3 regions of the Marinobacter sp. CH_CUG1437-1 genome follow, and region 2 is predicted to be linked to each of the others. Evidence: predicted binding sites of a transcription regulator. Region 2 holds the regulator's gene; each other region holds the start of a gene.
What was found. Region 2 encodes FliA, which starts transcription of late flagellar genes. Its sites were predicted from a motif close to CTAAAGTTTNNNNNNNNNNNGCCGNTAA; they were not measured.
Positions count from the first base shown of each region.

Region 1: WA411_RS00740 (methyl-accepting chemotaxis protein) is a predicted target of FliA. The motif match lies at 4,185-4,212, and genes of this name have one in related genera.
Region 3: WA411_RS06160 (methyl-accepting chemotaxis protein) is a predicted target of FliA. The motif match lies at 5,830-5,857, and genes of this name have one in related genera.

Region 1 is NZ_JAYMEW010000001.1:143,990-154,726, reverse strand. Features, by position in the region: gene WA411_RS00750 (diguanylate cyclase) at 1-1,204, opposite strand, end outside; gene WA411_RS00745 (substrate-binding periplasmic protein) at 1,461-2,147, shown strand; gene WA411_RS00740 (methyl-accepting chemotaxis protein) at 2,192-4,117, opposite strand; gene WA411_RS00735 (hypothetical protein) at 4,505-5,005, shown strand; gene WA411_RS00730 (hypothetical protein) at 5,002-5,253, opposite strand; gene WA411_RS00725 (sulfurtransferase TusA family protein) at 5,345-5,584, opposite strand; gene WA411_RS00720 (hypothetical protein) at 5,577-5,702, opposite strand; gene WA411_RS00715 (formate dehydrogenase subunit gamma) at 5,699-6,871, opposite strand; gene fdh3B (formate dehydrogenase FDH3 subunit beta) at 6,960-7,568, opposite strand; gene WA411_RS00705 (formate dehydrogenase subunit alpha) at 7,584-10,469, opposite strand; gene WA411_RS00700 (twin-arginine translocation signal domain-containing protein) at 10,561-10,737, opposite strand, start outside.
Region 2 is NZ_JAYMEW010000003.1:697,581-708,317, reverse strand. Features, by position in the region: gene WA411_RS12050 (chemotaxis protein CheA) at 1-1,807, opposite strand, end outside; gene WA411_RS12045 (protein phosphatase CheZ) at 1,824-2,609, opposite strand; gene cheY (chemotaxis response regulator CheY) at 2,630-3,013, opposite strand; gene WA411_RS12035 (RNA polymerase sigma factor FliA) at 3,176-3,919, opposite strand; gene WA411_RS12030 (MinD/ParA family protein) at 3,951-4,763, opposite strand; gene flhF (flagellar biosynthesis protein FlhF) at 4,831-6,141, opposite strand; gene flhA (flagellar biosynthesis protein FlhA) at 6,202-8,382, opposite strand; gene upp (uracil phosphoribosyltransferase) at 8,601-9,239, shown strand; gene WA411_RS12010 (uracil-xanthine permease family protein) at 9,242-10,498, shown strand; gene WA411_RS12005 (class I SAM-dependent methyltransferase) at 10,479-10,737, shown strand, end outside.
Region 3 is NZ_JAYMEW010000002.1:166,631-177,367, reverse strand. Features, by position in the region: gene senB (selenoneine biosynthesis selenosugar synthase SenB) at 1-689, shown strand, start outside; gene selD (selenide, water dikinase SelD) at 686-2,962, opposite strand; gene WA411_RS06175 (helix-hairpin-helix domain-containing protein) at 2,962-3,618, opposite strand; gene WA411_RS06170 (hypothetical protein) at 3,660-4,058, opposite strand; gene WA411_RS06165 (bifunctional GNAT family N-acetyltransferase/carbon-nitrogen hydrolase family protein) at 4,231-5,751, opposite strand; gene WA411_RS06160 (methyl-accepting chemotaxis protein) at 5,900-7,786, shown strand; gene WA411_RS06155 (hypothetical protein) at 7,796-8,749, opposite strand; gene WA411_RS06150 (PaaI family thioesterase) at 8,937-9,491, shown strand; gene recQ (DNA helicase RecQ) at 9,495-10,737, opposite strand, start outside.

The DNA of each region.
Region 1 (10,737 bases), on a different contig from region 2:
CATCCGTTGAAGTGTGATTAAACAGAAAGAGAAGCTCTTCTCCGCCCCAACGAGCCACGGCGTCTGTCTCCCTCAATTCATGCCGGCACAACGATGCCAGTTCCACCAGAACGCGATCTCCAGCGTCGTGACCAAGGCTATCGTTGATCTTTTTAAAGTTATCGATGTCCAGCAACCCAGCGGACATGGTGAGCTTGTAACGTGCAGCCCTTGCGCTCTCTGTTTTGAACCAGCGTTCGATGCTTCTGCGGTTCAGTAAACGGGTCAAGGGATCTTCGGAAGCCAGTCGCTCCAATTCATGTTGGGCTCTCTCGAGGGAGTTGATATCGCCCTCTCGGGCAATTTCATGACCGATCCAGCTGGCAAAAAGCTCAATGACCTCGAGGTCTGTCGGCTCGAAAGCAGTTGTAGGTTCTGGGCTTGAAAAAGTGATGGTGCCGAAACGAGTGCCATCCACGTATATCGGGGCACCAATATAGGCCTCAAGTCCGAAGTGATGAAAGCAGGTATGGGATTTGGAGTGAGATTGCGAGAAGTGGTGATAGCCCACCGCTTTGTCTGCCTTCATTACGCGATCGCAGTAGGTGTCTGCAAGATCAAAGGTCATGCCCGGCTGCACCTGATGCTTAGGGTCGATGACATGCATGACAGTGTAAAGCTTACCTTCGACTCGACTCAGGCATGCAATAGGTAGCCCGAAATGCCCGACGCCGAGACTCAGGATTTTTTCGACGCGTTGCTCGAACGTAAGATCACGGCTGGACGTAATGCGCTGCAGAGCTTTCAGGGTTTGCTCCATCCCGGGCTTTCCCAAAATCTGGAGAACCACGAACAGAATGTATTCGACCGAACCAGCACAATTGCGGATTGGGCTCTGCTGAATCTCACAATTTAATTGCCCCGGAATCGTCCGGGCGCTAAACCTCATAGGCGTCTGGATAACTGAGTTCCAGTTTGTCTGGTTGTCTTCGGTCTGCTCGGTGTATTCGGTAAGTTCGGTTGTCGAAAAGAGTGTTCGGATGGATGAGCCAATCAGTTTAGTAGTGCCTGTTCTGAAAAATCGATCTGCGGCGGGGTTGGTGAAAACAATTCGCTGTGAAAGATCCGATATCAAAACGGGGCTTGGCGAATTTTCGAAAAGCGCCTGAAGATTGAATGCCTTTTCTTTATCGTCGACTGAAAGTAGGACGTTCTCTATGGGCATACCCTGTTCCAGACGATTATTGTGCCTGCTTGAATGTACGGCGGTGCGGGTTTACGGATTATCTGTGCAACGCCTTTACGAGCTACAAGTGTACAACTCATTTAAAGGGATATGTCTGAGTTTAACCCCTATTTACCGTCCAACGTATATTAATTGACTGGTTCGGTCGTTAAGGGTCGCGCCGGCCTTGATAACAAGCCCAGCAGCCGCATGAGACTGAACCGCTCTTGCGAGGTATATGAGAGGTAAAACGAAAATGCATCGCTATCTAGTGAGTGTAATTTTGTTGGTCGCGATGTCTGCGGAAGCAGGCGCAGTCACTCCGGAAATTCGCGTGGGCGTCGGCGCAGAGTTTGAAAGCGTGGTGTCAGACGAAAATGGGCGGTTGAAAGGAGTGATAGCGGAGCCTTACAACTGCCTTTTGGAGGGGGCCGGCTATTCCTATGAGTTCGTAACCTTACCCCTTGCGAGGCTCGTTCATGAATTGCGCGCGGGTAATATCGACGTTGGACTCCCTCTTGTGCATGATTCCTCCAGAGACGACTATGCAACGTTTGGCAATACGGTTATAAAATCCAGCTATTTGAGAATCTCGGTGCGTTCCAACCAGCAGAAGCCCGATGAGCCCGAAGCGCGATATGTATACGTTCGTGGTTTCGCTGGCCGGGCGTTGCTCAGAGGGCTTGATGGCCGGTCCTTCGAAGTCAGCGAGTGGAGCCAGGCGATTGCCATGCTCAGAAGACAACGTGCCGATTATGTTCTGATTACGGAAAAAACCTACGGCGCACTTACTGAATTTCGGAAAACCGATCTAATTGCTGAAAAGGTCAGTGACCTGAATGTCGCATTCTATGTCAGGAAAGCGTTGCCGAAGCTGGCAGAGGCGTTAAATCAGTCCAATAACCAGTGTCAGACGGCGAAGTTAGCGGAGACTTCTGGGTAATTGGCAGTCTCCGCGTCAGAGGCTTCATTGTCCTGAGGCGCAGTTCAGGTTTTGTAAGAGTCCAACTGAGACTTCAGTTTTTCCGCCAGTTGCTTCAATGTTTCTGCCGCCTCATTGGTTGATGCGGCGTTCTCCTGGCTGCTGCCAGCCATTTGTCGAATGTGCTCAAGGCGCTGGTTGATGTCCTCAGAAACCTGGCTTTGCTGCTCGGCGGCGCTGGCCATTTCGATGTTGGTATCCCGAATGGTTCGAACGCTCTCGCGCAGTGCGTCGATCGCGTTACCGGTTTTGCGGATCATGTCGTTGGTGTCAGTAGCCAGCTGGCTGCCAACCTCAATAACGTTTGTGACACCGGCAACGCCTTCCTGCAGGTGATTGATCTGGTCCTGGATCTCCTTGATGGATTCCTGGGTTCGACGGGCCAGGTTTCTGACCTCGTCGGAGACAACAGCAAAACCTCTGCCGTGCTCCCCGGCTCGGGCTGCCTCGATCGCTGCATTCAGGGCCAACAGATTGGTCTGCTCTGAAATGTTTTCGATCACGGAAAGAATATTGCCAATGTTATCCGATGCTGCCCTCAGTGAAGCGCTGGTTTGCACGGAGCTTTGGTTGTTATCGAGCTGGCTCTGTATTTTTGCGGTGGTTTTGGCAATGAGCGACTGGCCACTTTCGGCCAGACCATCCGCCTCCTTTGCAATGTTTTCGGCTCTGGATGCGCTTTCGGCAACGGTTTGAGCGGTTGCTGTCATTTCATTCATGGCGGTTGCAACCTGCTCTGTCTCCTCGGTTTGTTGCGAGACCACGCTTGCGGAGTCCGATGCAATGCCCCTGAGACTCGACGAGGCCTCAAGCAGGCTTTCTGACGAGCCTTTGGTTTCTGAAATCGTGGTTTGTAACCGGTCAAGCAAGCGGTCGAAGCCCTGGGCCATGACGTCCAGTTCGCTCTTTCCGGTTGCGTTGAACCGCACCGTAAGGTCGCCTTCCCCGCTGGCAATGTCGTTGATGGCATTGATCATTCTTTGGAGAGGGCGAGCTACAACCAATTGTGCCAGGGCACTCAGGCAGCCGATCAGCACCAGTCCGCCGATTAAAATGGCAATGATTGTCCTGATGGTCTCATTGCGGACCATGCCTGAGACCTCGTCCTCTGAGTAGCCGGTTACAATCTGGTAGCCCCACGGATCGAAAGCAGTACGCACAAGATTCCAGCCCTCGGGCTCATTTTCCAGAAGGCTCTGCAATTGATCGGACGCAATGGTGTTGGAATGCATGCGGAGCCGGCCTTTGTCGTCTACCAAGGCAAGAAATCCCCGTTCGAGCAGGCTGGATGAGGTGATGGCCGCTTCAAGTTCTTCAAGGTCCGCTGAATAGCCCACATACCAGATGCCAATTATCTGGTTTGAGGCGTTACGGATCGGGCTGTAGGCGGTGAGGTAGGGGTTGCCGAGGATATCGACCTGCCCAAAGTAGGCTTTGCCCCGGCTGATGGCCTGCCCGGCGGCCCCCGCCATATTCAGCTTGGTGCCGATGGCACGGGATCCATCATCTTTCTTGACGTTCGTGGAAACCCTCACAAAGTCCTGCCCGTCGCGAACGAAGAGTGTGGCTGTGCCGTCCATGACCTGGGTAATCCCGTCCACCAGATCAAAGTTGTTGTTGATCATGGTGTCGCCCAGAAACAGTGCTGGCGCCGATTTGCCTGCGACGGGTTCCGTTCCCTGAACCCTGGCGGTTCCCATTTGCTGACCACGCTCAATCAGCAGGTTCAGAGAATTCTTTACCCGTTTCGACATGAGCTCGTCGGTGATGGAGAGCATCCCGGTGATCTCCTCGACCAGGTCACTCTGCTTTTCAGCGACATCTGCCGTGATTGTTTGCTCTGTGTTCAAAGCGATCACAATGCTTGCAAGCAATGCGATGACCAGCAGAACAATGGCAATCGAGACGATGAACAGTTTTCTGATAGACATGCCGATTCCTCAGAATCTAAGAGTTTGACGGACTGTTGGAGCGCGCAAACCGCTGCAATCTATTTTTATATCGGCCGGGCTCGAAGATTTTTTAATCATTATTTCCTCATTTCGGCCCATTTCCAGAACTCTCACTGTGCGTGTGATGTCCAGCCCGAAGAAATCGGTGCCTGGCTACATCGATCTGGTTGCAGGTTTGTAAAACCTGCACTCAAACACCATATTTCGGCGTTCTCGACATGATGCACTGACTGCGCCGGAGAACATTACCTGGCTTCCAATTGGTCGACATGCGTAAAAGAAGTGAAAACTGGAAAAGACTGGGGCAAAGAAGTGGATTATGAAAAAAAAGGGGCGGTCCTGGCGCGAAGGAAAAAACACTCGACCTTGACCGCGGGGGTTTACCATCCGAAACCGGAAGCAATAACGGCTGAGTGCTGGGGTGTCTTTGTAGATAGTACGCCTTACATACTGTTGATGTCTGACGACGAGCGCAGCGCCCGGGAAAAGGCCGAGCGGCTGGCCGAATCCGCGAATTTTCGTACGCTGCTTGAAGCGACCCTGACAGCCTGTGAACAGATTGAGGCCAGGCGTGTTGATGGCCGCGCAATAAACGGGGACGAGCAGCTCACCGTGATCAGTGCCAGTCGTTCTGGCGATGTTGAAACAGGGACGACGGAAATTGGTGAGATCAGGGCAATCCTGATGCCCGGCTGCCACCAAGCGGTGGCGGACACCCTCTGTATCGACGACGCGCTGGCCGCATTGATCGATTCAAAGTTCCCGCGGGTTTCGAATTTTGACGATCTTCCGGAACTCTCTGATAGGGACGTGAAAATCTCGCTAGGTAATCTGGAAGCCCGAAAGCATCCGCGAGGTGGTCACTAGGAGCAGGCGCTCCCGGAAACATCCAACCTAACCGTTTGGCCGGATTGCTCTTGTCCTGGTAAGGCACTTGCAAGTGCCAGCAGAAGATCGGTGGTGTGGCTCATCTGCTCGGTCAAACCGACATAGTCGGCAACCTGTTCGTTTTCAGATTGGGTAGCGGCCAACAGGTACTGCTTTTCGAGGATAATGTCTTGAAGCGTGATGATCTGCTCAGTGGTCAACAGCACCGGCGTTTTGTCGTTGCCCATAACGGATGTCCTTGGTTATAAATTTCTATGAGGGGGCTTCTACGGAAAGTTTATCGCTATGGATCTGCTGGCTGCCCGGGGAAACTGTGTATCAAGCCAAGCGAATGCGATACCGGGTAACGCCGTCGTTCTCTTCCTGAATCCCTTCAATATGGTGGCCAGTGATATCACAAAGGGCCTGAAGATCCTGACGGCCAGTGGGATCATCCGCCAGAAAATCAACCTGGGTTCCACTAGGCAGGTCCTTGGTGCGTTTTTTGAAGCGCAGGATGGGAAGGGGGCATACCAGACCGACGGCGTCGATCTGGTATGCATTGGGCTGATCAGTCAAGGCGAACGCTCTCGGCGCTGGTTTGTGCGGCCGACGACCAGCCAAACTGGTTAAGCACCAGCGGTGCCGCCGTAGCAATCAGTAGAGCTGCGACAAACGCGGAAATCATGACCTTCACGATGATCCTCCTTTGCCTTGTTTGGCCTCAACTTCAGCTACCCACAGGTCGTGGTGCTGGCGAGCCCACTCGAGATCAACCTGCCCGTTGCCCATGGCGTCGAACGCGCCTTCCATACCGACGGAGCCGATGTAGATATGGGCGATGATAGCCAGCATCATCACAAACGCTACAATCGAGTGCCAGATGTTCGCGTACTGCATCTCTTCATGGGGTGCGAGATCGGTCGGGAAGCTGGTTCCCAGAACGCTGTTGATCACCGCGAATGTGTCGGCAAACATCGGCATCTGGAACGGAAACAGTAGTGACAAACCTGACAGGGATACCGAGAAGCCCAGAATCATCACCGTCCAGAAAATGATCTTCTGGCCGGCATTGAACTTCTTCGCGGAGGGGTGGCCTTTGGTAAAGATACCGCCGCCAGCTTTGATCCACTGCCAATCGAGTTTGTTGGGTATGTTATGGGCAACCCACATCACGAAGGTCATCACCAGGCCGAGCATGAACGCCCAGGCCACGTTGTTATGCAGCCATTTGGAACCGGCGGCCAACGTGGCAAACGCGTCCGGTCCCATAACCGGAATCAGGAAGCTGCGTCCCATCAGGGTGATCAGCCCCGTCAGGCCGAGTGCGATGAACGAGCCGGCCAGCAACCAGTGACCAAAGCGCTCGACAGCCTTGAACCGCTCAATGGTGGTACCCGCAGGCCCGCCATCAATCATGATCCTGCCTCGAACGAAATAGAACACCACCAGCAGGCCGATGATCGCGAGCAGTGCGCCGCCGCCATAGGTGATGATCGGGCCTTCCCGAAGCTTCCACCAGGGCATGCCGCCGTCCTGAATCAGCACATCGGCGGCTGGGCCGCGTACCTGAGTGGTTGGCTCAATTTCGTTATAGCGAATAGCCCGCCAGTTTTCCGAATCGGAGACGCCGCCTCGGGTTCCCAAAGGCGCCGAGATAGAGGGTGCGTTCTCCGGATTACCGATGTTCTGAGAGCGGAAACTATCGTCCACTTTCATCTGTTCCTGACGACGCAGAATGTCCTCGAGGGTTTGGGCACCTCCGGTGGCACTGCGGTCAGGTTCGGGAATATCCTGCGCCCAGACAGGATTGAATAACAGCGTCGCTAGCACCAGGGCGACGACGCCTATCAGTTTTTTGTTCATCTAGAGCACTCCAGCGGAATCAGCAAGAAGAAATCTATGCCGTAACCGAATTCGGGGCTCCGAAGAGCCCCAAATCCGTCAGGCCAGTTTATGCACCCTTCTTCTCGTAGGCAGTGCCCCATCCCCACGCACCGGAACCGAAACCACGGTTCACAATACGCTGGCGATAGATATCCGCAACCTCGTCGCCGTCACCGGCCAACAGGGCTTTGGTTGAGCACATTTCCGCACAGATCGGCAGTTTGCCCTCAGCAATACGGTTACGACCGTACTTCTGGAACTCAACAGTGGAATTGTCTTCTTCCGGGCCGCCAGCACAGAACGTGCACTTGTCCATCTTGCCCCGGCTGCCAAAGTTGCCCGCTTGCGGGAACTGGGGCGCACCGAACGGGCATGCGTAGAAGCAATAGCCACAACCGATACACAGGTCCTTGGAGTGGAGCACAACACCGTCCTCGGTCTGGTAGAAGCAATCAACCGGACAGACAGCCATGCAAGGGGCGTCTGAACAGTGCATGCATGCTACCGAGATCGAACGCTCTCCCGGTTTGCCATCTTCGATGGTTACCACCCGGCGACGGTTGATGCCCCAGGGAACCTCGTGCTCGTTCTTACAGGCCGTTACGCATGCATTACATTCGATGCAGCGCTCGGCGTCGCAAAGGAATTTTGCTCTTGCTTGTCCTTCAAGTGCCATGGTCTACACCTCTTGTTATGCCGGCATGATCGAACACAGGGTTGCTTTGGTCTCTTGCATCTGCGTGACCGAGTCATACCCGTATGTTTGAACCGTGTTGGTGGATTCGCCCAGAACGATGGGGTCGGCGCCCTTGGGATACTTGTCCCGCAGGTCCTTGCCCTGATAATGACCGCCGAAGTGGAATGGCATGAACGCCACGCCTTCTCCGACCCGTTCTGTGACCATGGCCTTGACCTTGATCTTGGCTCCTTCTGGGCCATGCACCCAAACGTCACTGCCATCACGGACGTTCAGATTGTTGGCGTCGCGAGGATTGATCTCGATGAACATATCCTGCTGAAGTTCCGCCAGCCAGGGGTTCGAGCGGGTTTCGTCACCACCACCCTCGTACTCAACCAGACGGCCGGAGGTAAGGATGATCGGGAACTCCTTGCTGAAATCCTTCTGCTGGATGGATTCATACATGGTCGGAACCCGCCAGAAGGTCTTGTCTTCGTAGGTCGGGTAGTCGGCCACGAGGTCGCGACGGTTGGTGTACAGGGGCTCGCGGTGCAGCGGTACCGGGTCCGGGAAGTTCCAGACGATGGCACGGGCCTTGGCATTGCCGAACGGCGCGCACTCATGCTTGATGGCCACTCGCTGGATGCCGCCAGAGAGGTCGGTTTTCCAGTTGGTGGAGGGGCCTGCCACTGCTTCAATGCTGGCTCGCTCTTCGGCGGTGAGGTCACCATCCCAGCCCAGGTCCATCAGCATCTGCATGGTGAACTCGGGGTAGCCATCCTTGATTTCCGAGTTCTTGGAGTAAACACCGTCTGCCAGAATGTTCTGGCCGTTGTGTTCAACACCGAAACGGGCCCGGAACGTCAGGCCGCCCTCGGAGACTGGCAAGGACATGTCGTACAGGTTGGCAGTGCCCGGATGGTTCATCTCGGGGGTGCCCCAGCACGGCCACGGCATGCCGTAGAAATCACCATCGCAAGGTCCACCCACGGCACGCAGTGTGGTCTTGTCGAAGTGATGCTGATACTGCATGTGCTTCTTGAGGCGCTCTGGAGACTGGCCGGTATAGCCGATGGTCCACATGCCGCGGTTGAATTCGCGGGTGATGTCTTCAATCGACGGCTCATCTCCGTCAATGGCGATGTTGCGGAACATGCGATCGGTAAAGCCGAACTTGTCCGCAAACAGCTTCATGATTTCGTGGTCGACCTTGGAGTCGAACAGCGGTTCAACCACTTTTTCCCGCCACTGCAGTGAGCGGTTGGAAGCGGTCACCGAGCCGTAAGTCTCGAACTGGGTCGTGGTGGGCAACAGGTATGCGCCCTCCTTACGATCATGCAACACCGCAGAGACAGTGGGGAAGGGGTCAACCACGACCAGCAGGTCGAGTTTCTCCATGGCTTCCTTCATTTCTGTCATCCGGGTCTGTGAGTTGGGCGCGTGGCCCCACAGAACCATGGCGCGGGTGTTATCCGGCTGCTCAAGGTTTTCCTTGGCTTCCAGAACACCGTCAATCCAGCGGGAGACCGGAATGCCCTTCTCGTTCATCATGGCCCGGGACTTGCCGTTTTTATCCCAAACAGCAAAGCGGCCTTTCAGCCAGTCGAGGTCCTCTTCCCAGACTCGAGCCCAGTGGGCCCAGGAACCAGCAGACAGTCCGTAATAGCCAGGCAGTGTATCGGCGAGCACGCCGAGGTCGGTAGCGCCCTGAACGTTGTCGTGGCCGCGGAAGATGTTAGTACCGCCGCCTGCTACGCCCATGTTGCCGAGGGCCAGCTGCAGCACGCAGTAGGCGCGGGTATTGTTGTTACCGTTGGTGTGCTGGGTACCACCCATGCACCAGATGACAGTGCCGGGCCGGTTGTTGGCGAGAGTGCGAGCTACACGCTCAAGCTGTGCGCCAGGCGCACCGGTAACACGCTCCACTTCTTCGGGGTTCCAGCGCTTCACTTCCTCGCGGATGTCCTCCATGCCGTATACACGGGTACGGATGAACTCTTTGTCTTCCCAGCCGTTCTCGAAGATGTGCCAGAGAATACCCCACACCAGTGCAACGTCTGAGCCCGGACGGAAACGCACAAACTCGTCGGCATGGGCTGCTGTGCGGGTGAAGCGCGGATCGCAGACGATCAGCGGAGCATTGTTTTCTTCCTTCGCCTTCAGTACGTGCAACAGCGACACCGGGTGAGCTTCCGCGGGGTTGCCCCCGATGATGAAGATCGCCTTGGACTTGTGGATGTCGTTGTAGGAGTTGGTCATCGCGCCGTAGCCCCAGGTGTTGGCTACGCCGGCAACCGTGGTCGAGTGACAGATACGGGCCTGATGATCAACGTTGTTGGTGCCCCAGTAGCCGGCAAACTTCCGGAACAGATAGGCCTGCTCGTTGTTGAACTTGGCACTGCCGAGCCAGTAAACGGAATCGGGACCACTCTCCTCGCGGATTTGCAGCATCTTGTCGCCGATTTCGTTGATGGCCTGGTCCCAGGGAATCTTCTGCCACTGGCCGTTGACCAGCTTCATGGGACTCTTCAGACGGCGCTCGCCGTGAGCGTGCTCCCGAACCGATGCGCCCTTGGCGCAATGGGCGCCCATATTGAAGGGGCTGTCCCAGCCGGGTTCCTGGCCGGTCCAGACGCCGTTCTGTACTTCCGCTTCGACGGTACAGCCGACCGAGCAGTGCGTACACACTGATTTCTTGACGACCACTTCACCGCCACCGGTGGCTGGAGCTGCCGCTTCAACCCGACCCGATGTCAGCGACAGTGCCGCCAGACCACCCACTGCGACACCAGACGTTGTCAGGAATTGACGACGATCCAGCGTTTTCGCAGCGAGAGAAGAAAGCAAAGAGCCTGCACGGGGGCCTTTCGCTACCCCGTTGGTCTTCTTCCTTAACATGTCGTATACCTCTCTCTTTTATTATTCTCGTTTTTCCGGAAAGCTCAGTCTCTCAAGGGCCTTTCGCAACCTTGATCAACTCAGACCACCGTTAAAAGCGAGCCGATTCGAAATATTTACGTGTGTGTTCGGTATCACGTAATCCGCGGCTTTTCGGTGCGTCTGTTCTGACGACCTCGGCTGCGGCGTTCGGTGCAACCGTCACTGCCACCGCAGCTGGAGCTGCGAAAGCGGCCATTTTCAGGAAATGGCGACGGCTGTTTTCACG
Region 2 (10,737 bases):
GCGCGAACGACTGATCACCCAACATGATCATCAGTGTGGGCATGATGGCCAGGGTCAACGGAACCTTGATGACAATCCGGGAACCCTTACCCAGTTGCGATTCAATGCTCAACTGTCCATTGAGCTGGCCTATCTTGGTTTTGACCACATCCATGCCTACGCCACGACCGGAGACGTCCGAGATCTGCTCCTTCGTGGAAAAACCGGCTGCGAAAATCAGGTTAAAGCACTCGGAATCGGTCAGGCGATCCGCGGCATCCTGATCGTAAATCCCCTTCTCGACGGCCTTGCGACGGAGCACTTCCGGATCCATACCGGCGCCATCATCCTCGATGAACAGCAGGATATGATCCCCCTCCTGTTCGGCAGACAGGGTTACCGTACCCTGGCGTGGCTTACCTGCTTTCTCGCGCACTTCCGGGGCTTCGATCCCGTGATCGACCGAGTTTCGCACCAGGTGAACCAGCGGATCAGACAGCGCTTCGACCAGATTCTTGTCCAGATCGGTGTCTTCACCGTGCATCACCAGGTTGACCTCTTTCTTGAGGTTCCGGGCCAGGTCACGCACAACCCGGGGGAACCGGCCGAACACCTTCTTGATCGGCTGCATACGGGTCTGCATGACGGCAGACTGGAGGTCGGTGGTGACCACATCCAGGTTGGACACGGCTTTGTGCATGTGTTCGTCTTCGCTTTCCGCGCCCAGACGCTGCAAGCGGTTACGCACCAGCACCAGTTCACCCACCATGTTCATGATGTCGTCGAGACGCTTGGTGTCAACACGCACCGTTGTTTCAGCCGCGGGCGCGTGTTCGCGGGCGGGCATCGCAGGGGTGGCAGCGCCTTTGGTCTCCGGCTTCCCGGGCTTCGGTGCCTCTGCTTTTGGCTTGGCTGGCTCTTTCGGCGCTGAGGGCTCTTTTGGCGCTGAGGGCTCTTTCGCTGCTGAAGGCTCTTTTGGCGCTGAAGGCTCCTTCGCTCCCGCGGGCTTTTTCGGAGTGGAGGACTCTCCGCCGGCAGTCGGGCTTCCACCCTTGCCATGGAGATCGTCCAGCAGTTTTTCGAATTCGTCGTCGGTGATCAGATCGTCGCTGCCACCGCCTTCTGCCTCGGCCGCCGGCTTTTCTTCTTTGCTGACAGCCTCGTCCTCGCCCGCAGGTGCGCCGGCAAACTGCCCTTTTCCGTGCAGCTGGTCGAGCAGCGCCTCGAACTCGTCGTCGGTTATCTCGTCATCTCCGGAACCCTCCCGGTCACCGGAAGACGCTCCGGAGTCTGAAGCCGGTGCCTGTTCTTCGCTCTTTTCGTCCTGCAAGGCATCCAGAAGCTGTTCGAATTCGTCGTCGGTGATGTCGCCGCCATCCTCCGACGGTTCATTCTCTTCGTGTTCCGGCTGAGGGTCGGCGACAGGCGCTCCCTCACCCTCTGGCAGGGCCAGGGCATCGAGGCGGGCAATCAGTTCGTCCGGAGCCGGTGTTGGTTCCTCGTGATTGCGAACCTCTTCAAACATGGCATTAACGTTATCCAGGGCCTCCAGAACCACGTCCATCAGTTCAGAGTCCACCTTACGCTTGTGATTGCGCAGGGTATCGAAAACGTTCTCGGCGGAGTGGCAGCAATTCACCAGCGCTTCAAGCTGAAGGAAGCCGGCGCCGCCTTTAACGGTGTGAAAGCCACGGAAAATGGCGTTGAGCAGATCACTGTCGTCAGGATGTTGCTCAAGATCTACCAACTGCTCTGACAGCTTTTCGAGAATTTCACCGGCTTCTACCAGGAAGTCCTGCAAAATCTCTTCATCAGCATCGAACGCCATGCGTTACCCTCTTTGTTCAGAAACCGAGACTGGACAACAGGTCGTCAACGTCATCCTGTCCCGAAACTACATCTTCACGCTCATCGGCCTTGATCTGGGGCCCGACGCCCTTCTCTGCAGATTCTTCCTTCTCTTCAATCTGGTGCACGGTGCCGGTGAGCTGATCCACATGGCTGGCCATCACCACCAGGCTGAGCATCTGCTCCTCAACCTCTTTTACCAGGGCGGTGACCTTCTGGATAACCTGGCCCGTCAAATCCTGATAATCCTGAGCAAGCAGGATTTCCGACAGATTGTTGTACATGGTGTCAGCGTCGCTGGCTGTGCTGACAAAAAAGCGATCAATACGGCCGTACAGTTCCCGGAACTCCGCCGGCTGCATCTCCCGACGACGCAGACGTTGCCATTCGTCCCGCAAGGAGGCCGCTTCTTCACGAAACGCGTTGGCCACCGGCATGGTTTCCTCAACCAGGTCCATGGTGCGGTTGGCCGCTTCGCCGGTCATCTGCACAACGTATTCGAGGCGATCGGAGGCGTCTGTCATCTTCGACAGCGCTTCCTGCTGTTCCGCGTTCCGGGGGTCAATCTGGAAGTTCCGGATGGCTTCGTGCAGGCTCCGGGTCAATCGCCCTACCTCGCGGTACAGACTTTGATCCCTGACCTCGCTGAGTTCATTGATCAGGGTCATGGCTTTGGCATAATCACCGGCATCAACACTCTCTGCCAGCTCTGCTGCCTGCCGCTGGAGCTTTTCGGTCACCTCCGGCTCAAGGCCCCGATGGTTCTTTTTGCTATCGCTCATGAGAGCCATCCGACCTCTGGTTACTGGATTCTTTCAAAGATTTTCTCAATCTTTTCCTTGAGCACAGCGGCAGTGAACGGTTTGACAACGTAGCCGTTCACGCCCGCCTGAGCCGCGGCAACAATCTGGTCGCGCTTCGCCTCAGCCGTTACCATCAATACCGGCAGGGTTTTCAGATTCTCGTCAGCCCGGACAGCCTTCAGAAGATCGAACCCGGACATGCCCGGCATGTTCCAGTCGGTGACCAGAAAGTCGTATTTGCCGCTCTTCAGCATCGGCAAGGCTGTGTTGCCATCGTCTGCTTCATCGGTGTTGGTGAAGCCCAGATCACGCAGCAGGTTTTTGATGATCCGTCGCATTGTGGAGAAATCATCCACAATGAGGATTTTCATGTTTTTGTCCAATGGGACCTCCAGTTAGTAACACCCGGAATTCGTTTGACCTTCGCGTTCAAAGTCTAGCAGGCCGCTGTTTAAACCGCTTATTGTCAGACCTTTGCTTCCGTTGTAAAGCATCGGTTACCAAAAACTACAGACTGCCCCTTCGCAGACACAGACTGAACGCAATCAGCTGTCCGGTTCCTGGCGCCAATCCGACAACCGCCCCCGAAGGCGCAAGGCAGCCTGGCTGTGAATCTGGCTGACCCTGCTCTCGCTGACGCCCAGCACGGCGCCTATTTCCTTGAGGTTCAGCTCTTCCTGGTAATAAAGGCTCAGAACCAGTTTTTCCCGCTCCGGCAGGTCTTCAATGGCCTCAGCCAGGCTCCGCCGGAAGGCATCGGAGGACAACCCCTCCAGAGGGTTATCCTGCGTCTCTGTCTGTTCTATCGGCAGCTCTCCGGATTCATTGAGCTCATCGAGGCTAAAAAGTCGGCCACTGTTGGAATCGGAAAGATAGGAATGATACTCCGCAAGCTCCATGCCCAGCTCCTCGGCCACTTCCTGATCCTGGGCTTCCCGGCCAAGCCGGTCTTCCACAGCCTTGATGGCCTGGGAAATGCGACGGGCGTTTCGATGCACGGAGCGGGGAACCCAGTCGCCCTTGCGGATTTCATCGACCATCGCCCCACGAATCCGGATACCGGCGTAGGTCTCGAAGGTGGCTCCTTTGGTGGAACTGTATCGCTGGGCAGCCTCAAGCAGGCCAATCATGCCGGCCTGCATAAGATCTTCAAGCTGAACGGAAGCCGGCAGGCGGGCCATCAAATGGAGGGCGATTTTCTTGACCAGCGGCGCGTGTTGCTCAACAAGCTGAGATGCTTTCTGCGCACCCGACTGGTTATAGATTCCGAGGTTTTTCGCCAATGTCATGTATCCGGTTTCTTGTTTGACTGGATCCGATTCAGACTTCGACGAGCCGCTCCACAAAGAATTCCAGATGTCCACGGGGTGAGGACGGCAACGGCCAGCTGTCTACCTTGTCGGCCAGAGACTTGATGGCCAGGGAGGCTTTCGCTCTGGGATAGGCATCCAGCACTGCCCTCTGTCTCTGGACTGCTTTCTTCACCGCCTCATCGTAGGGGACTATACCGACATATTGTAGTGCCACATCGAGGAAGCGCTCGGTGACCCGAGTCAGTTTTTCGAACAGATGCCGGCCTTCCTGCTCATTCCGCACCTGGTTGGCAAGAATGCGGAAACGATTGGTTCCATAATCCCGGTTCATCAGCTTGATCAGGGCGTAGGCATCGGTGATGGACGTGGGTTCGTCACACACAACCAACAGTAACTCCTGGGACGCCCTGAGAAAGCTGACCACCGATTCGGAGATACCGGCGGCGGTGTCGACGATCAGGACATCGATCTGATCCCCCAGCTCGCTGAACGCATTAATAAGCCCGGCATGCTCCATGGGACTGAGCTGGGTCATCCGCTGGGTACCTGACGAGGCAGGAACGATCTTTATGCCGCCGGGACCATTTACCAGAACGTCCTTGAGGTCACAGTCGCCTGCCAGAACATCCTGAAGGTTACGGTTGGCGGTGATGCCCAGCAATACGTCGATGTTGGCGAGCCCAAGATCGGCGTCGAGCAGCACCACTCTCCGGCCTTTCTGCGCCAGGGCAATTCCGAGGTTGACCGACACGTTACTCTTGCCGACTCCACCTTTACCGCCGGAAACTGCAATCACCTGTACCGGATGTGCTCTGCTCATACTGTTTTTTGTCTCTCGCCACGTTTCGCCGGTGCGTTTCCGACGCCTGCTGTCAATCTGCCCGGTCTCAGGCGTGCTCTTTCAGGCCCTCTGCGACCGCCTGCTGTTGCTGGAGTGTTTTAAGCCGATCCACGGCCAGCCGCACCAGCGGAACAGCTTCTGCGTGGTGCAGATCTTCAGGAATCTTCTGCCCGTCTGTGTAGTAGGCTACCGGGAGACCGGTTTCCATGACAAAGCCGAGGGACTCACCCAGTGTCAGGGCCTCATCGATCTTGGTCATCACACAGCCCGCAAGATTTGCCATCTTATAGCAATGCCAGACGGATTTCATGATGCGCGGCTGACTGGTTGCCGAGACGACCAGGTGCGTTTTGACATTGTGATGGCTGCGAGCCAGTTCGGCCAGCTGTTCCTGATAACCTTTATCCGAACTTGTCAGCCCGGCAGTATCAATCAGAACCAGGTGACGGTCTGACAGCTCGTCCAGAATATCGTCCAGGCTGTGAGCCTCATCCACCACCCGAACCGGCACATTCAGGATACGACCAAACACGAACAGCTGCTCGTGCGCCGCCACCCGATATCGATCGGTGGTAACCAGAGCCAGGGAGTCGGAGCCATGCTTGAGCACATACCGCGCCGCCAGCTTTCCAATCGTGGTGGTCTTGCCGGAACCGGTAGGACCCACCAGCGCATAGGCGCCCCCCTCATCAAGCCACTCCATGCGAGAGGTCCGAACGCCGGTGCAGAGCATTTTCAGGGACTGCTTCCAACCATCTTCCAGTCGCCCTGCCTTATGGCGACGGGAAATTGACCCTGCCAGTTCGCTGCCCAGGCCGAATTCCTGCAGGCGCTCGGCCAGCCTTTGCTGAACAGCCGTGTTTGTCGAAACCACCGGGTCCGGCTGCGGGCGACCACCCTGCATCATATCCCTGAGGGAGCTGATCTCGGCGCGCATCTGTGCGAGTTCATCAGAGTAGACATCCTTCGGCGCCTGGGTCTCAGCCACACTATCACTGAAATCGCCGCCGACCGTTTCCTGAACAGCAGCGAACGACGGACCTGCGTAGCCGGCTCCCTGGGAGGCACGCCTTTCCCTGACTTCACGGATGCGGTCACGGGATCGGCTCAATTCATCCTCGAGACGACGATGTTGGTCAGCCTGCATTTCTGCCAGGCGGGATCCGTTGGTGGCTTCTTCGGCCTGGTTGCCCAGGCGCTGGCGCGCCATGTTTTCGTCATAGTCCAGCGCCGTCACGATTTCGACACCACCGTCGACCCGACGGTTGGAAAGAATCACGGCATCCGGCCCCATCTGTTCACTGACCTGTTTCAGCGCCTCTGCCATGGTCTGAGCAAAAAACCGTTTTACTTTCATGATGCCTCTTCCTCCACCGGCAACGCCGTGCCGGCGCTGTCCGCTCTGTCATCCGCGCCGTTACTGGCCAACGGACGCCACGATCGTAATCTGTTTGTTATCCGGAATTTCCTGGTACGAGAGCACGTGCAGTCGCTCTACCCCATAGCTGGCAAACTTCGCCAGGACCGGCCGCAGTGGCCCGGACACCAGCAGAATGGCCGGTTTGCCAAGCATCTCCTGGCGCTGGACGCTCTCCTGAAGCGATCGCTGGAGCTTCTCCACCATATTCGGCTCCAGAACCAGGCCAATGTCTTCCTGACCGCCGGATTGTTGACTCTGCTGAACAGACTTCAGCAATAACTGTTCCAAGTCCGGATCCAGGGTGATCACCGGTATCTCCGATTCGTTGCCGCAGATGCTCTGGACAATCATCCGGCGCAGGGACTGCCGGGCTACCGTGGTCAGCAGCTTGGGATCCTGGCTCTTCGGATGAACATTCACGATGGCCTCGGCAATGGACCGCATATCCCGGATCGGCACTTCCTCCTTCAGCAGGTTCTGCAAGACCTTCAGGAGCAGACTGATTGAAACGGTGGTGGGTACCAGCTCTTCGGCCAGCTTCGGAGAAATCTTCTCAAGCTGATCCAGCCACTTCTGGACTTCCTCGTGGCCCAGCAGTTCGTGGGCGTGTTTCTGCAACACCTGGTTCAGATGGGTCGCAACCACGGTACTGGCATCGACCACGGTATAGCCCAGGGTCTGGGCCTGGTCTTTCTTATCGGGCTCGATCCAGCAGGCATCCAGACCGAACGCCGGATCCTTGCCCTCAATTCCCTCGACCTTCCCAAACACCTGGCCTGGGTCGATGGCCAGCTCCCGGTCCGGGTGAATCTCCGCCTCGGCAATGGTCACGCCCATCAGGGTAATGCGATAGACGTTGGGCATCAGATCGAGATTGTCGCGAATGTGGACCGAGGGCATCAGGAAACCCAGATCCTGGGACAGTTTTTTACGAACACCCTTGATGCGACTGAGCAACTGACCGCCCTGGGACTTATCCACCAGCGGAATCAGCCGATACCCCACTTCCAGACCGACGATATCGACGGTGGAGACATCGTCCCAGCCCAGCTCTTTGGTCTCTCCGGGTGCCGGCAGCTGACGACTCTGATCGCCACCCGCGTCTCCGCCCGGCGGCAGATCCCGCCCCGCCGGTCGCGGTGCCGCGCCGCCAGCGCCCCTGGCCGGGAAGGCGCCCTCCTCCTCGACAGTCTGCCTCTGGTGTTTCCAGATATACCAGGCAGCACCGCCGGCCAGCGCACCAAGACCCAGGAAGGCCACGTGAGGCATGCCGGGAATCAGGCCGAGGATAATCAGGATTCCAGCCGCAATGGACAGAGCCTTCGGCGCACTGAACATCTGCTGCAGGATCTGGCCGCCCATGTCCTGGCTGGAAGTGACCCGCGTTACCATGATCGCCGCAGACGTGGACAGCAGCAGCGAGGGAATCTGTGCCACCAGGCCGTCACCAATGGTCAATAGCGCATAGCGCTCCATGGCCAGCCCGAAATCCAGGCCATGCTGGAGCATACCGATGGCGATCCCGCCGACGATGTTAATGGCAAGAATGAGCAAGCCGGCAATGGCATCGCCTTTAACGAACTTGGACGCACCGTCCATGGAACCATAGAAATCCGCCTCCTGGGCAATCTCGGCCCGGCGATGCTTGGCTTCGTCCTGATTGATCAGGCCGGCGTTGAGATCCGCATCAATGGCCATCTGTTTGCCGGGCATGGCATCCAGGGTGAAACGGGCACTTACTTCGGAGACCCGGCCGGCGCCCTTTGTGACCACCAGGAAGTTGATGATCATAAGAATCGCGAAGACCACCAGACCCACGGCGTAGTTGCCACCAATAAGTACCGCACCAAAGGATTCGATCACCTTACCGGCAGCGTCGCCGCCCTCGTGGCCGTTCAACAGAACGATCCGCGTAGACGCCACGTTCAGGGCCAGACGCAGCAGCGTGGCCACCAGCAATACCGTGGGGAAAGAGGCAAACTCCATGGGCCTCAGGGCGTAGACACAGACCAGCAGAATGACAATCGACAGGGTGATGTTGAACGTGAAGAACACGTCCAGCAAAAACGCCGGCATGGGCAGAATCATCATACCGAGCAAGCCCATCAGCATGATGGGAATGCCCAGATTTCCCCGCGTCAGGGTTTTGACGTTATTGAGGACTAAAGCTCTGTCCATGCCGGATACTTCTCCGATTGGCCGTGCCTGCAGGCGTTTCAAAGGTCGAAAATCTGACGCGGCGGCGTCGTTTGGAAGAGTTATCGCAAGATCCGTACCAGCCCTTAGTGGATTTCCGCGAACCGGCCATTTGCGGCCTGACTCGCCTTGCCAGATGCGGTATCCTTGCGCCATTTAAATGCGACGCTAAAACCCCAACCAGACACACAGGTGACCCCATGCCAATCCACGAGGTAAAACACCCTCTGATCCGCCACAAGCTCGGCATCATGCGCCGTGCGGATATCAGCACCAAGAATTTCCGGGAGCTGGCACAGGAAGTTGGTGCACTTCTGACCTACGAGGCCACCAAGGACTTCAACCTGCAGGAAAAGACCATCGAAGGCTGGGCCGGCCCAGTGAATGTGGAACAGATTCACGGCAAGAAAGTCACCATCGTTCCGATCCTCCGGGCCGGGCTTGGCATGCTCGACGGTGTTCTGAGCCTCATTCCTGTTGCCCGGGTCAGTGTTGTCGGCCAGATCCGCAACGAGGAAACACTCGAGGCCAGCACCTACCTGGAAAAACTGGTGGGTGAGCTGGATCAGCGAATGGCCATGATCGTCGATCCCATGCTCGCTACCGGCGGCTCCATGATTTCCACCATCGACCTGCTCAAGAAAGCCGGCAGCACCGAGATCCGGGCCCTGGTTCTGGTAGCCGCGCCCGAGGGCGTCAAGAAGGTTCTCGAGGCTCATCCGGACGTGTCGATCTACACGGCCTCCGTTGATGAACGCCTGAACGAGAAAGGTTATATCCTTCCGGGCCTCGGCGATGCCGGCGACAAGATCTTCGGCACCAAGCAGAAGGACGTTTAAGCATGCAGGATCATACCAACGACCCGGTCTGGAAACAGGCCATTGCCGGCTCACAAATGCTACTAGTTGCCTTCGGCGCCCTGGTGCTGATGCCATTGATCACCGGCCTGGATCCCAACGTGGCCCTGTTCACCGCCGGTCTGGGCACCCTGATATTTCACGTGGTGACCGGCGGGCAGATCCCGATTTTCCTGGCGTCCTCCTTCGCCTTTATTGCCCCCGTAATCGCCTCCAAAGGCCGGTTTGGCATGGAAGAAACCCTGGGCGGCCTGATGGCCGCAGGTATTCTCTACATCTTCCTGAGTGGCCTGGTTCGGATGCGAGGAACCGGCTTTGTCCGCCGCCTGCTGCCGCCAGTGGTCATCGGCCCCGTGATCATGACCATCGGTCTCGGGCTGGCACCGGTTGCGGTTCACATGGCCTCCGGCCGTACAGGTGACGGCGCCAACCAGCTGATCCCCTACGACACCGCCATCTGGATCGCGATGATCTCTCTGGCCGTAACCATCATCATGTCGGTCTGGGCCAAGGGCATCTTCCGCCTGATTCCCATCATGTTCGGCGTGATCACCGGCTACATCCTCTCCGCGTTTGCCGGCATCGTAGATACTACGCCCATCAAAGAAGCTGCCTGGTTTGCCGTTCCTAGCTTCGTTGCGCCCGAGTTCAGCTGGGGCGCCGTGCTGTTCATGATTCCGGTGGCCATCGCCCCGGCCATCGAACACATCGGCGACGTGCTGGCCATCGGCAACGTGACCCGTAAGAACTATCTGGAAAAGCCGGGCCTGCATCGCACCCTGCTGGGTGACGGCCTGGCCACCAGCGCTGCTTCCATGCTCGGCGGACCGCCCAACACCACTTATTCGGAAGTCACCGGCGCAGTCATGCTGACCAAGAACTTCAACCCGAAGGTTATGTGGTGGGCGGCCGGCGCTGCCATCGTTCTGGCCTTTGTTGGCAAGTTCGGCGCGGCACTGCAGACCATCCCGGTCCCGGTTATGGGCGGTATCCTGTGCCTGCTGTTCGGCTCCATTGCCGTGGTTGGCCTTAACACGCTGATCCGTCACCAGGTGGACCTGTCACAGTCTCGCAATCTGGTGATCGTCGGGGTCACCCTGGTGTTCGGTATCGGCGGGATGGTACTCGGGCACCTGGAAGGCATCGCACTGTGCGCGGTGGCTGCCATCATCCTGAACCTGATCCTCCCCGGCAGCCGCGAGGCATGGGGTAAAGCGGTTTATGAGCAGAAAGCGGACTGATAGCTCCGGCATCAGTTTCACTGCCCTCTACACCGGTGCCGTCTGGCACCGGTACGGGCTTTCTGACGATACCCTGGCAACGGAAAAAGGCCGCTGGCTATACCGCCTGATGACACCCTTCGAGGCCGCCAGCAAGGCGGCCATCGGTGGCAACATCCGCACCTTCCTTCTGCAACGCCATCTGATCATCGACCACCTGATCGACCAGGCCATCCGCGACAAAGGCATCACCCAGGTGC
Region 3 (10,737 bases), on a different contig from region 2:
CGGATGCGCTCATCGGACTGCACGGTCTGGTAGCCGACGACATACCGGCCGGTCTGGCGGAGAAACTGGTAACGCTGTATCAGTCGGCCGAGGGTCCAGAGTCCTTTCCAGAACCGGAAATGGACTCCAAGAGCAACCGGTTCGGCGTGTGTGTAATCGGTCATTTGCGGCACGAAAAGGACTCTCTCCGGGCGGCCTATGCTGCGCGGCTGCTGCCAGGGGACTCGCGGATCGAGGTTGTCTGCGCCGGCAAGGCTCACAACGACGAGTGGCAACGCAAAGCGGAACGGGAAATGGCCGAGAACCTTCGCTTCCGTTGGCTCGGAGAGTTGGATCAGGCCGATACCCGGCAGTTGATGGCAAACAGCCAGGTGATGGTGATCAGCTCCATCATGGAAGGCGGAGCAAACGTGGTATCCGAGGCCTGTCGGGCTGGCTTACCGGTTTTGGCATCCGATATTCCGGGCAACGTCGGTTTGTTGGGGCCGGACTATGGTGGATATTTCCCAGTTGGCAACGAGGAGGCACTGGCCGAGCTGCTGAATCGCGCCGAGACCGATCCCGGGTTTCTGGCTACTTTGGCGCAACAGGTTGGAAAGCTGGCAGAGCGTTTTCTTCCAGAAAAGGAGCAGGCATCCCTGGAGCAGGCGCTACAACTGGCGATGCAGCGCTACTCAGAGAGACGTTAATCCCGCAGGGAAATGGGCTCGATGGGCCCCGATTCGTCCTGGGCGGTGATGCGGCCGATGATTGCAGTATGTGGGTAGCCCAGTGCTTTCAGCTCCCGTACGCATTCCTCGGCCTTGTCTGCAGCAACACTTGCCAGCAGCCCTCCCGCGGTTTGCGGATCAAAGATCAGCGGATACCTTGCGTGGTTAACCCACTTTTCCTGATCCCGGATCCCCCGGCGCAAACGGATATTGGCCGGTTGCAGGGAGCTGAGGATCCCGGCGGCTGCAGTCTCCTCGGCGCCCGGAAGGATGGGTATGGCAGACAGGTCCAGCTCGGCATCGACGCCCGAAGGTTTGGTCATTTCAACCAGATGCCCAAGCAGGCCGAACCCGGTCACGTCTGTGCACGCTTTGGAGCCAAACTTACGGAGACAATCCGCCGCCGCCTTGTTGGACTGCACCATGGAGGCGAGGGCAGAGTCGATCCACCGGCCTTTCGCAGCCAGCTTTGCGTGAGCAGCGAACAGGGTACCCGTGCCGATGGGCTTGGTGAGGATCAGAGCATCTCCGGCTTTCAGGCCACCTTTGCTCATAACCTCTTCCGGGTCGATCAGGCCGTTTACCGCAAAGCCCAGGGCCAATTCCTTGCCTTCACCGGTATGCCCGCCAACAAGGGCACAACCGGCTTCGTTCAGCACTTCCACGGCACCGGACATCATCTGGTAGACCACGTCCTCTACCTTGGATTCAATGCCGTAGGGCACGGTAGCAACAGCGGTAGCACTTTGCGCCTCGGCGCCCATGGCAAACACGTCACCCAGGCTATGATTCGCAGCGACTTTCCCGAAGATGTAGGGATCGTCGATAAATGCGCGGAAGAAATCCACGGTGTGAACCACGGCCTTGCCTGGAGGTACCTTCAGGACGGCTGCATCGTCCGGGGCGTGAAGGCCGATGAGGATATCGTCTCTCTCGATGGGCTTGAGTTCCCCCAGGGCCCGCGAAAGCACTGTGCTGCCCACCTTGGCACCACAACCCCCGCAGCGCATGGCAACGGCTGAGATTGCCTGGGAAGCCTCCTCGGCATTCTGGGCCGCCGCGGTATCCGGCAATTTGGATTCTTCCTCCATGGGAGGGAGATCGTTGAACTTTTTCATGAACCGGCGATCGATCCAGTCCTTCCATCGCCACACCCAGGCGCCGTCAAACTGGGTATCCCCACGGGAAGCAACCGCGTATTTATCGCCGGTGCTGATCAGCGCTAGCCATTTTTTCTGGGGGTAGAAATCCTTTGGATCCTTGCCAGTCGCCAGGCGCTTGAGGTTGTCAGCCAGCGGGGGACCTTGCCTTACCGCGAACACACCCGCTTTCTCCCGAGGATGGTTCAGTACATTGGCGATGTCGCCGGCAGCGAATATGCTGTCGTCGTTTTCCAGCTGCAAGGTATCCCGCACACGGAGGAACAGCCCGTCGTCCACGGCGAGACCTGTATCCTTCAACCACTCCGGTCCGCCAGCCCGCGTTACCCAGAGCACTTCGTCGGTTTGCAGGGTTTCACCGGATTCGGTGATCAATAGCCCTTCCTGAACCTTGCTTACCGGAGACCCCAGGTGCACCTTCACACCGCGTTGCGCAAGCGTCCTGCGGAAAACCCCGCGAACCTTCGGGTTGTGAGTGGGAAGGATTTCGTTTGCTGCGTCAAACAGGTGGAAGTGGAGCTGCCCAGGGTCTTTGCCACGCTGTTTCAATTCGTTCTTGAGCCGGAACTGCATTGCCAGGGTGAGCTCAACACCACCGGCACCCGCTCCGACAACCGCCACCGTCAGGGGGCCTTCGTAGTTCTCGATCCGGGAGAGCAGCGCAAGCCAGCGGTTGTTGAAACCGGTAATAGGCTTTACTGGCACCGCATGGTCGGAGGCGCCTTCCACTTCGTTAACCCGCGGCGAAGAACCAATGTTGATGGAAAGGATGTCGTAGGGCACGTCCGGACGCCCCCGACAGATAACCCGCTTGCGTTCCCGGTCGATGCCCATGGCTTCGGCACGATAAAAGCGCGCACCTGCGTATTCTGACAGGCGGCTCAGATCTATATGGACATCATCATAGCTGTAGTGGCCGGCCACATAGCCAGGCAGCATGCCGGAATAGGGAGTGTGGGTGTCGCGGCAGATGAGGGTCAGGCGCACGCCGGGAACCGGGTCCATGGCGAACCGTTTCAGTACCCCGACGTGGCTGTGCCCGCCGCCAATCAGGACAATGTCCCGTAATACAGGCTGGTCAGGCGTTCGCATTAGCTGATTTTCTTGGCTTCAGCTGTAAATTGGCTGTATCCCTTGACGTTGGAGAAAGCCTTCAGCTTTTCCTGGTCTGCTGCAGAAGGATTTGCGATCTGGTCGATGGAAGTGATTCCAGCGTCCTTCATCTTCTTGGCAGTGGCAGGACCAATGCCTTTAACCAGTGTCAGGTCGCTTTTGTCCACCGGCTTGGCCGCTTTGGCCGCAGGCGCTTTCCTGGCGGCAGGTTTCTTGGCAGCCGGCTTCTTGGCAGCAGGTTTGCTGGTAGCGGCTTTTGCTTTGGCGGCTTTCTTCGGGGCTGCTTTTTTAGCGGCGGAGCCGGCTTCTTTGCTCACTTCGTCGGTGAGTTTCTTCACTTCCTTGCCCGCCTCCTTGGAGGCAACACCCAGACGTTCAAGAATACTGCTCTGAAGTTCGTGAAATTCATCAAGGCGGCGTTCAAACTCTTCGTGGAAACGCTTCATCTCACGGTCGCGAAGTTCGTCAATTTCCTTGAGCAGTTTGCGCACCGGCTCCTGAACCTGATTCTGCAGACTGTCGAACTGCTTCAGTGCATCGTTCACCAGACCTTCGATCTGGGCGGAGGTCTTTTCGAACTCCTTGTTGACCTTCTTCACGATCTTATCAACGTTCTGTTTGGCTTTCTTCGCCATGGATTGTCTCCTTACGGACAGGTTTCAACGAAAAATCAGAATCAGGCCATTTGCCGGAAACCGGAAATGGAGCCTGGGGAACGACGTGACTTGAGTGACTGCTTCTTGGATACCACTTCCCGAATTCTGCGAAGCTTCTCCGCCAGGGACGAGCCACCGTTGGAGTCGAGTTCCACAAAATCGATGGAATAGAAGAAATTGCTGCAGTGTTTTCTGCGTTCGGTGACCAGCCCGGACAGGCCTTCCGCACGGATCTTGTCAAAGGGCATGTCCATCACGAGATCCAGCACCACGGTATCACCGGGGTTGAACACCTTGTCGGTTTTCATCACGCACCCATAGCCGTCCAGTTCGTAGAGGGCTGCCTCGACAAGTTCCTTTCGAAAAAGGCCCTGTCTGATTCGAAATCGGGCGACAAGATCCGGCAATGCTTCGTTCATGAATCAGCTTCTCTGGTGATGTCCGTATCCACAGCAACCTGTCTCATGGGGAGACAGGCTGGATATTGATTAAACAATAGACACTGGACTTTGGTTTTGCAACGCCATCAGTGCCATACGCTCCACCGCTAAGGCAGTTTTTTAACAATCTTTTACGGCAGATCAGGCCAGTTTACTTTGTTTTCAGCTCGTACATATCAACGCGGCGATCTTTCAGGTTAGTGACAGACCCCTCGTTGCGAACCAGCTTCAACTTTTCCAGGTCCATATCGGAGAACATGATCATCTCCGTATTGGGCGTGGTTTCGGCCATCACCGCATCGTGGGGGAAGGCGAAATCCGATGGCGAGAATACGGAGGACTGCGCGTACTGGACGTCCAGGTTTTCGACTTTCGGCAAGTTGCCCACGCTGCCGGTGATTACGACATAACACTCGTTTTCGATCGCCCGCGCCTGTGCACACTGGCGAACCCGCAAGTAGCCGTTCTTGGTATCGGTCCAGAAGGGCACCATGATGATATCGACTTCCTGGCTGGCAGCAATTCGCCCCAGCTCCGGGAATTCTATGTCGTAGCAGATCATGATAGCGACCCGGCCGGCGTCGGTTTCAAAGACCTCGAACTGGTTACCACCTTCAATAACCCAGTCGCGCCGTTCATGGGGCGTAATGTGAACCTTGCGCTGCTCGTCCACTCGGCCATCCCGGTGGCAGAGATAGGAAACGTTGTACACCCGGTCATTTTCGATCAACGGCATGGAGCCCGTGATGATGTTGATGTTGTAGCTCACCGCCATTTCAGACATTTCTTCCTTGAACTGCTGGGTAAACCCGGCGAGGAAGCGAATGGCGCGGGTCTGGTCCATCTGGTCCGTAAGCCCCATCAGCGGCGCGTTGAAGAATTCCGGGAAGATAGCGAAGTCACTCTTGTAATCAGACAGCGCATCCACGAAGTATTCCACCTGCTTTAGAACTTCTTCAACGGAGGTGAATTCCCGCATCTGCCACTGCACGGCACCAAGCCTCACCTGCGTCTTCTTGACGCTGAGGACCGGAGAAGGCGGGGTGTAAAGGATGTTGCGCCACTCCAACAGGGTGGCGTAGCCCATCGATTTCTCATCCTCCGGCAGGTATTTGTGCATCAGCCGGGTGACCTGGAAATCATTGGAAAGCTGGAAGCTCAGGATCGGATCGTAGATCTCCTTACGATCCACGCGTTGGATGTACTCCTCAGGAGAGTACTGCTCGGCGTACTTGAAGTAGTTGGGTATGCGACCGCCAGCAAGGATGCCCCTGAGGTTCATGGAGCGGCAGAGCTCTTTCCGGGCCTCATAGAGACGACGCCCGAGTCGGTAACCCCGATAATCCGGGTGGATGAAAACATCCAGCCCGTAAAGCGAATCGCCATTGGCGTTGTGCCAGATTTTCTCGTTGCGGAGGATCAGGTCGTCATAGGTATGAGGGTTGCTAAAGCGGTCGTATTTCACGCAAACAGTCAACGCGACTGCTATCAGCTGGCCACTTTCCTCAATGCAGATCTGGCCGTCCGGAAACTGTTCCACCAGGGCCTTGATCGTGTCCTTGGGCCAGGCGCCTCCGATGTCGTCATAAACTCGGTCCATAAGCTTCTGAAGCTGTTCGTAATCGTCAAGCTGCAGGTTCCGAAGGTTGAGGTGCAGTTCTTCATGGGCCATTCAGTTCGGCTCCCGTTCGTTATGGAGTAGGACAAGCTCGGCATTTGCGTCAATACTTAGAAAGTTTAACAGAAGCCGCTAAAGACTTCGCACCGCAGGCCGAAAGACAAATTAACGAATATCAATTTTCATTGCTGAGGATTCGACCGTGCAGCTGACATTCGGGCAAAAGCTCCTGACTGCTTTCGGTATTCTGTTGCTGCTGGTGATGGGGGCTTTCACCCTCTCTGGCGATTTACGGCTGCAGAACACCACGAAAACTTATGTAGACGCGCTAATCGACGATACCGTGCAGCAAAGCACATCAAGCATTGCCGAATGGCTCAATACCCGTTTGGTGATGACCGAATCCACCGCCAAAGCGCTGGAAAGTGCCAAAAATGACGAAGAGGCCCGTGTTATCCTCCAGGCCATTACGACCGGTGGCGGGTTCCGCGATGTCTATGTGGGCCGCACCGACGGCTATATGCTGATGAAATCGCCGGAAGCCAATGCAACCCTGCCGTCTGATTACGACCCCCGCGAACGTCCCTGGTACAAGAAGGCCATGAGCCTTGGAAGCGCCTCATTTACCGAACCGTACCAGGACGCCAGCACCAACGACATGATTATCTCCACGCTTGCACCCGTGAAGCGCGGTGACTACGAAGGCGTGGCCGGCGCAGATATCGGTCTGGGCGCCATTGCGGAAACCCTGTCTACCGTGACCCTGGCGGATACCGGTTACGCCGCCCTGATCAACGAACGCGGAACCGTTCTGTTCCACCCTCAGCAGGCGCTTGTGGGCAAGAACATCAGTGCTCTGATTGGCGGCAGCCCGGACCTCGGTGGGGCTGCCCACGAATACACCAATGACGAAGGGAACTGGGAGGCCAGCTTCCATCCAATCAGCGATGCCCGCGGCGTGGAGTGGTATCTGGGCACTTTTGTGAATGCAGACAAGATCAACGCGCCGGTTCAGAGTGCCCGCATGACCGGTCTGATCATGGCGGTCATTGGCCTGATCGTTTCACTAGTAATTCTCCATCTGGGCATCAAGGTCCTTATGGCGCCTGTTCGCCGTCTGAACAAGGCCATGGGCGACATCGGTAGTGGCGATGCAGACCTGACCCAGCGCCTGGACGACAGTGCAAAAGATGAATTTGGTGAGCTGGCCAGAAGCTTCAACCGGTTTGTCGAGAATATTCAGAACGTAGTCCGGGACGTACAGCAGGGCAGTGCGGAGCTGGGCCAGAATGTCAGTTCCCTGAGAGACACAGCCAGCACCAGCCGTTCAAGCGTGGAGAGCCAGCAGGTCGAGATCGACATGGTGGCCACCGCCATCAACGAAATGTCGGCGGCCGCAGGCGAAATCGCACAGAACGCCCAACAGACAGCCGACGCCGCCAATACTGCCGACGGCGACAGCCGGGCATCGCTTGAGACCGTCGCCGCCTCCCGGGATGCGGTGCAGAAGCTCTCGAGGGAGGTCAACGCGGCGGCTGAAGTCATCGACACACTCGGCAAGGATGTTGCTTCAATCACGACGGTCCTGGAAGTGATTCAGGGCATTGCCGAACAAACCAACCTGCTTGCGCTGAATGCTGCTATTGAAGCCGCACGGGCCGGCGAGGCAGGGCGGGGCTTTGCGGTGGTGGCCGACGAGGTGCGCAACCTTGCCCAACGCACCCAATCCAGTACCGAGGAAATCAACAATATGATCGAGCGTCTGCAGAAAGGCGCTAACGATGCGGTTGATGTAATGAAAGCGTCAACTGCGGTTTCCAGTGTCAGCATGGAAAAAGCCCAGGATGCCATGGAGGCCCTGAACCGGATTGCCGAGGCTATCACTTCCATCAGCCAGATGACGTCGCAGATTGCCACGGCCTCCGAAGAACAGACATCGGTGACCGAAGAGCTGAACTCGTCGATTACGAGAATCGCGGATCAGGGGCAGGAAGCGGCCGCCGCAGCCACCGAAAATGACGTTTACAGCGGGCAGATAGAGAGCATTGGCAAGGCCCTGAACCAGAACGTCTCCCGGTTCCGGGTATAGCAGGAAAACCTAGCGGCTGAGGACCTCGAGGCGCCGGCGCAGATTCTCAAGGGTGCTGCGCCCTATGTATCGGGATTCCTCACTCAGGTACGGGTTCTCCAGGGCAATTACCCGGCGTTGGCTCAGGTTGAGCTCCTTGACGGCACGGGAGTAGTAGCGCCTCAGGAACTCGCTGAAGCTGCCGTCGTGGATGGCGCGCTCAATGCCCAGCTGCAGACGATGGGCGGTCTCCTGGTCGTCTGGGCCAACGAACAGATAGGACGGCATGGGGTAGGCGATCAGGAGATTGGGCTCGATCACCAGGTTGGGATCCTGCTCCATTTCCAGGTCGTACAGGACCTCACTGACGCCGCGGGCGAAACAATCAAAGCGTTCATTACGGAGCATGCCAAACAGTATCTCGTATCGGGAGTGCGTTACCACCGGAATGCCATTTGCCTCCAGCACCGGCGTGTCTGGCCAGTGTGAACCCTGACCGATCCAGATCTGGCTGGCTCGGAAATCATCCAGACTCTTTATGTCGGCGAACTTGGGCAGAGATTGCGGCAACACCACGCAGACGCGAAAGCCGAGAAGGCCACCATCAACCGGGAAGGGGATCGCAGTCAGAAACTCTTCCCGCTCGGCCGAGGTGGCTACATTGGCGATATCAACCAGGCGAGACTGGCCATCTGCCAGTTCGCGGAGCACGCGCCCCTGACTCAGTTCTTCACTGCGAATAACCCGGGAGTCGCCATATTCCGGCGTTTTCTCTAATGCAAGCTCGACAAGCGCACGAATAGCCGGGCTGTCATAATTCCTGTACCAGAGAACATAGTCACGACTGGCTGCCCCCGTAATGGCGGACGTTGAGGTTGAGGCTGCGATAGGAGCCACTTCAAGGCACAGGCCGAGCAGCGCGAGAAAGATGGCCAGTTTGGGCAACCGGAGCACGACCCTGAAGGCAGGCAGAGAATATTCCAAATCAGAAATCCTTTCTTAATACTGGAAAAACCGGCAAAAAAGCAGCCGTAATTCAGGCAGCCACCCTCACTTTAGAACATAAATTCAAAAATAAATCGGACGATGTCCAAAAAAATTGTAAAAGATTCTTGCGGCTGCCAGAGACCATTGTAATCATCGGCTTCGACCAAGAATTCGGAGCGAGTGAATGGCAATTATCGACAACCTTATCGGCGCCACTGGCCAGTGGGTCGCCAGCACAGACCCAAAGGCCACCTTGGCCAGCCCACTGGCCTGGCTGAAGAAAACTAGCGGTTATGCGGCGGTAAACAAGATCATAGGCCTGTCCATACCCTTTGCGCCGCGGAACAACTTCAGTGTTGAAGAAGTAAGGCCGGGCTATGTGCGGGCAAAAATCCGGCTCAAAGGCAACAAGAACCACTTTGGAAGCCTGTATGCCGGCGCCTATTTTCTGGTGGCTGAAATTCCCGGTGGCGTCCTGACGCTGTTTGACCTGGGCCCTGCGTACACCCCGATCCTCAAGGAAATGACCCTGCAATTCCTGCAACCGGCCAATAGTGATGTCACCGTGGAGTTTACGCTGCCGCCGGAAACGGTGGCAGGCATCCTTGCAGACGCCGACGAAACCGGCCGGGCCAAGTTCACCCTGGAGGGGACACTGAAAGACGAGGAGGGCAACCATGTGGCTACCTCCATTGCTCATTACCGGGTACGTAAGAAAGGCTTTAAAGCAGAGGCCTGAAGATCAGGCCGGATCAAGGCCGGCAATGGCTTCCAGGAAGATCTCGCCATATTTTTCAAGCTTGGCAGCCCCCACGCCGCTGACTTCGGCCAGCTCTTCAAGGGTGCGGGGCTTGCGTTCAAGCATTCCGAACAGGGTCGTGTCATGGAAGATAACGTAAGGAGGCACGCCCTGTTTATCAGCCAACTCCTTGCGGCAGGCCCGCAGGGCGTCCCAGCCGGCCTGATCCGTTATCTGGTCTTTAACCGGAGCGCTTGAGCGGCCACCGGAGGCCCGGCCTGCTGTCTTCTTGACCACCGGATCCTTGCGCAGCTCAATGGTTTGCCGACCTTTCAGCAGCGGCCGGCATTCTTCTGTAAGCTGAAGTGCGCCATAGCCCTCCGGATCTGCCCGCAAATAGCCGTTGGCGACCAATTGGCGGAAGACAGATTTCCACTCATTGGCGCTGAGCTCGGTGCCAATGCCATAAGTGGAAACCTGATGATGGCCGGCCTGCAGAATCCGCTCGTTCTCTGAGCCACGGAGTACGTCGATCAGATAGGTCACACCGAAGCGTTGCCCGGTGCGGAACACACAGGACAGCGCTTTCTGGACGGCCACTGTTCCATCCCAGGTTTCCGGAGGATTCAGGCAGGTGTCGCAATTGCCGCAGGGCCGCTCCAGTTCGTCCCCGAAATACCGCAGCATTACCTGACGACGGCAACTGGTGACCTCGCAGAGACCCAGCATGGCATCGAGCTTCTGGCGCTCCACCCGTTTGAAATGGTCGTTGCCCTGGGAACTTTCCAGCATTTGCCGCAGTTTGATCACATCCTGAAGGCCATACACCATCCAGGCCGTCGAAGGTTTGCCGTCCCGTCCGGCGCGGCCGGTCTCCTGGTAGTAGGCTTCAAGGCTCTTTGGGAGATCCAGATGAGCGACGAAGCGCACGTCGGGTTTATCGATACCCATCCCGAAGGCGATAGTGGCAACAATGATCACGCCATCTTCCCGCAGGAAGCGCTCCTGGTGATAAGCGCGTTGCTCCGAGGACAGGCCGGCATGGTAGGGCAGAGCGGTGTAGCCTTTCTGGGCGAGGGTTTTCGCGGTAGCGTCCACCTTGTTGCGGGACAGGCAGTACACAATGCCGCAGTCGCCCTCATGCTCGGCTTTAATAAAGTCCAATAACTGTTTGTTTGCGTTTGTTTTTGGCGCGATACGGTATTGAATGTTCGGGCGATCGAAGCCACTGACGAAGTGTCTTGCC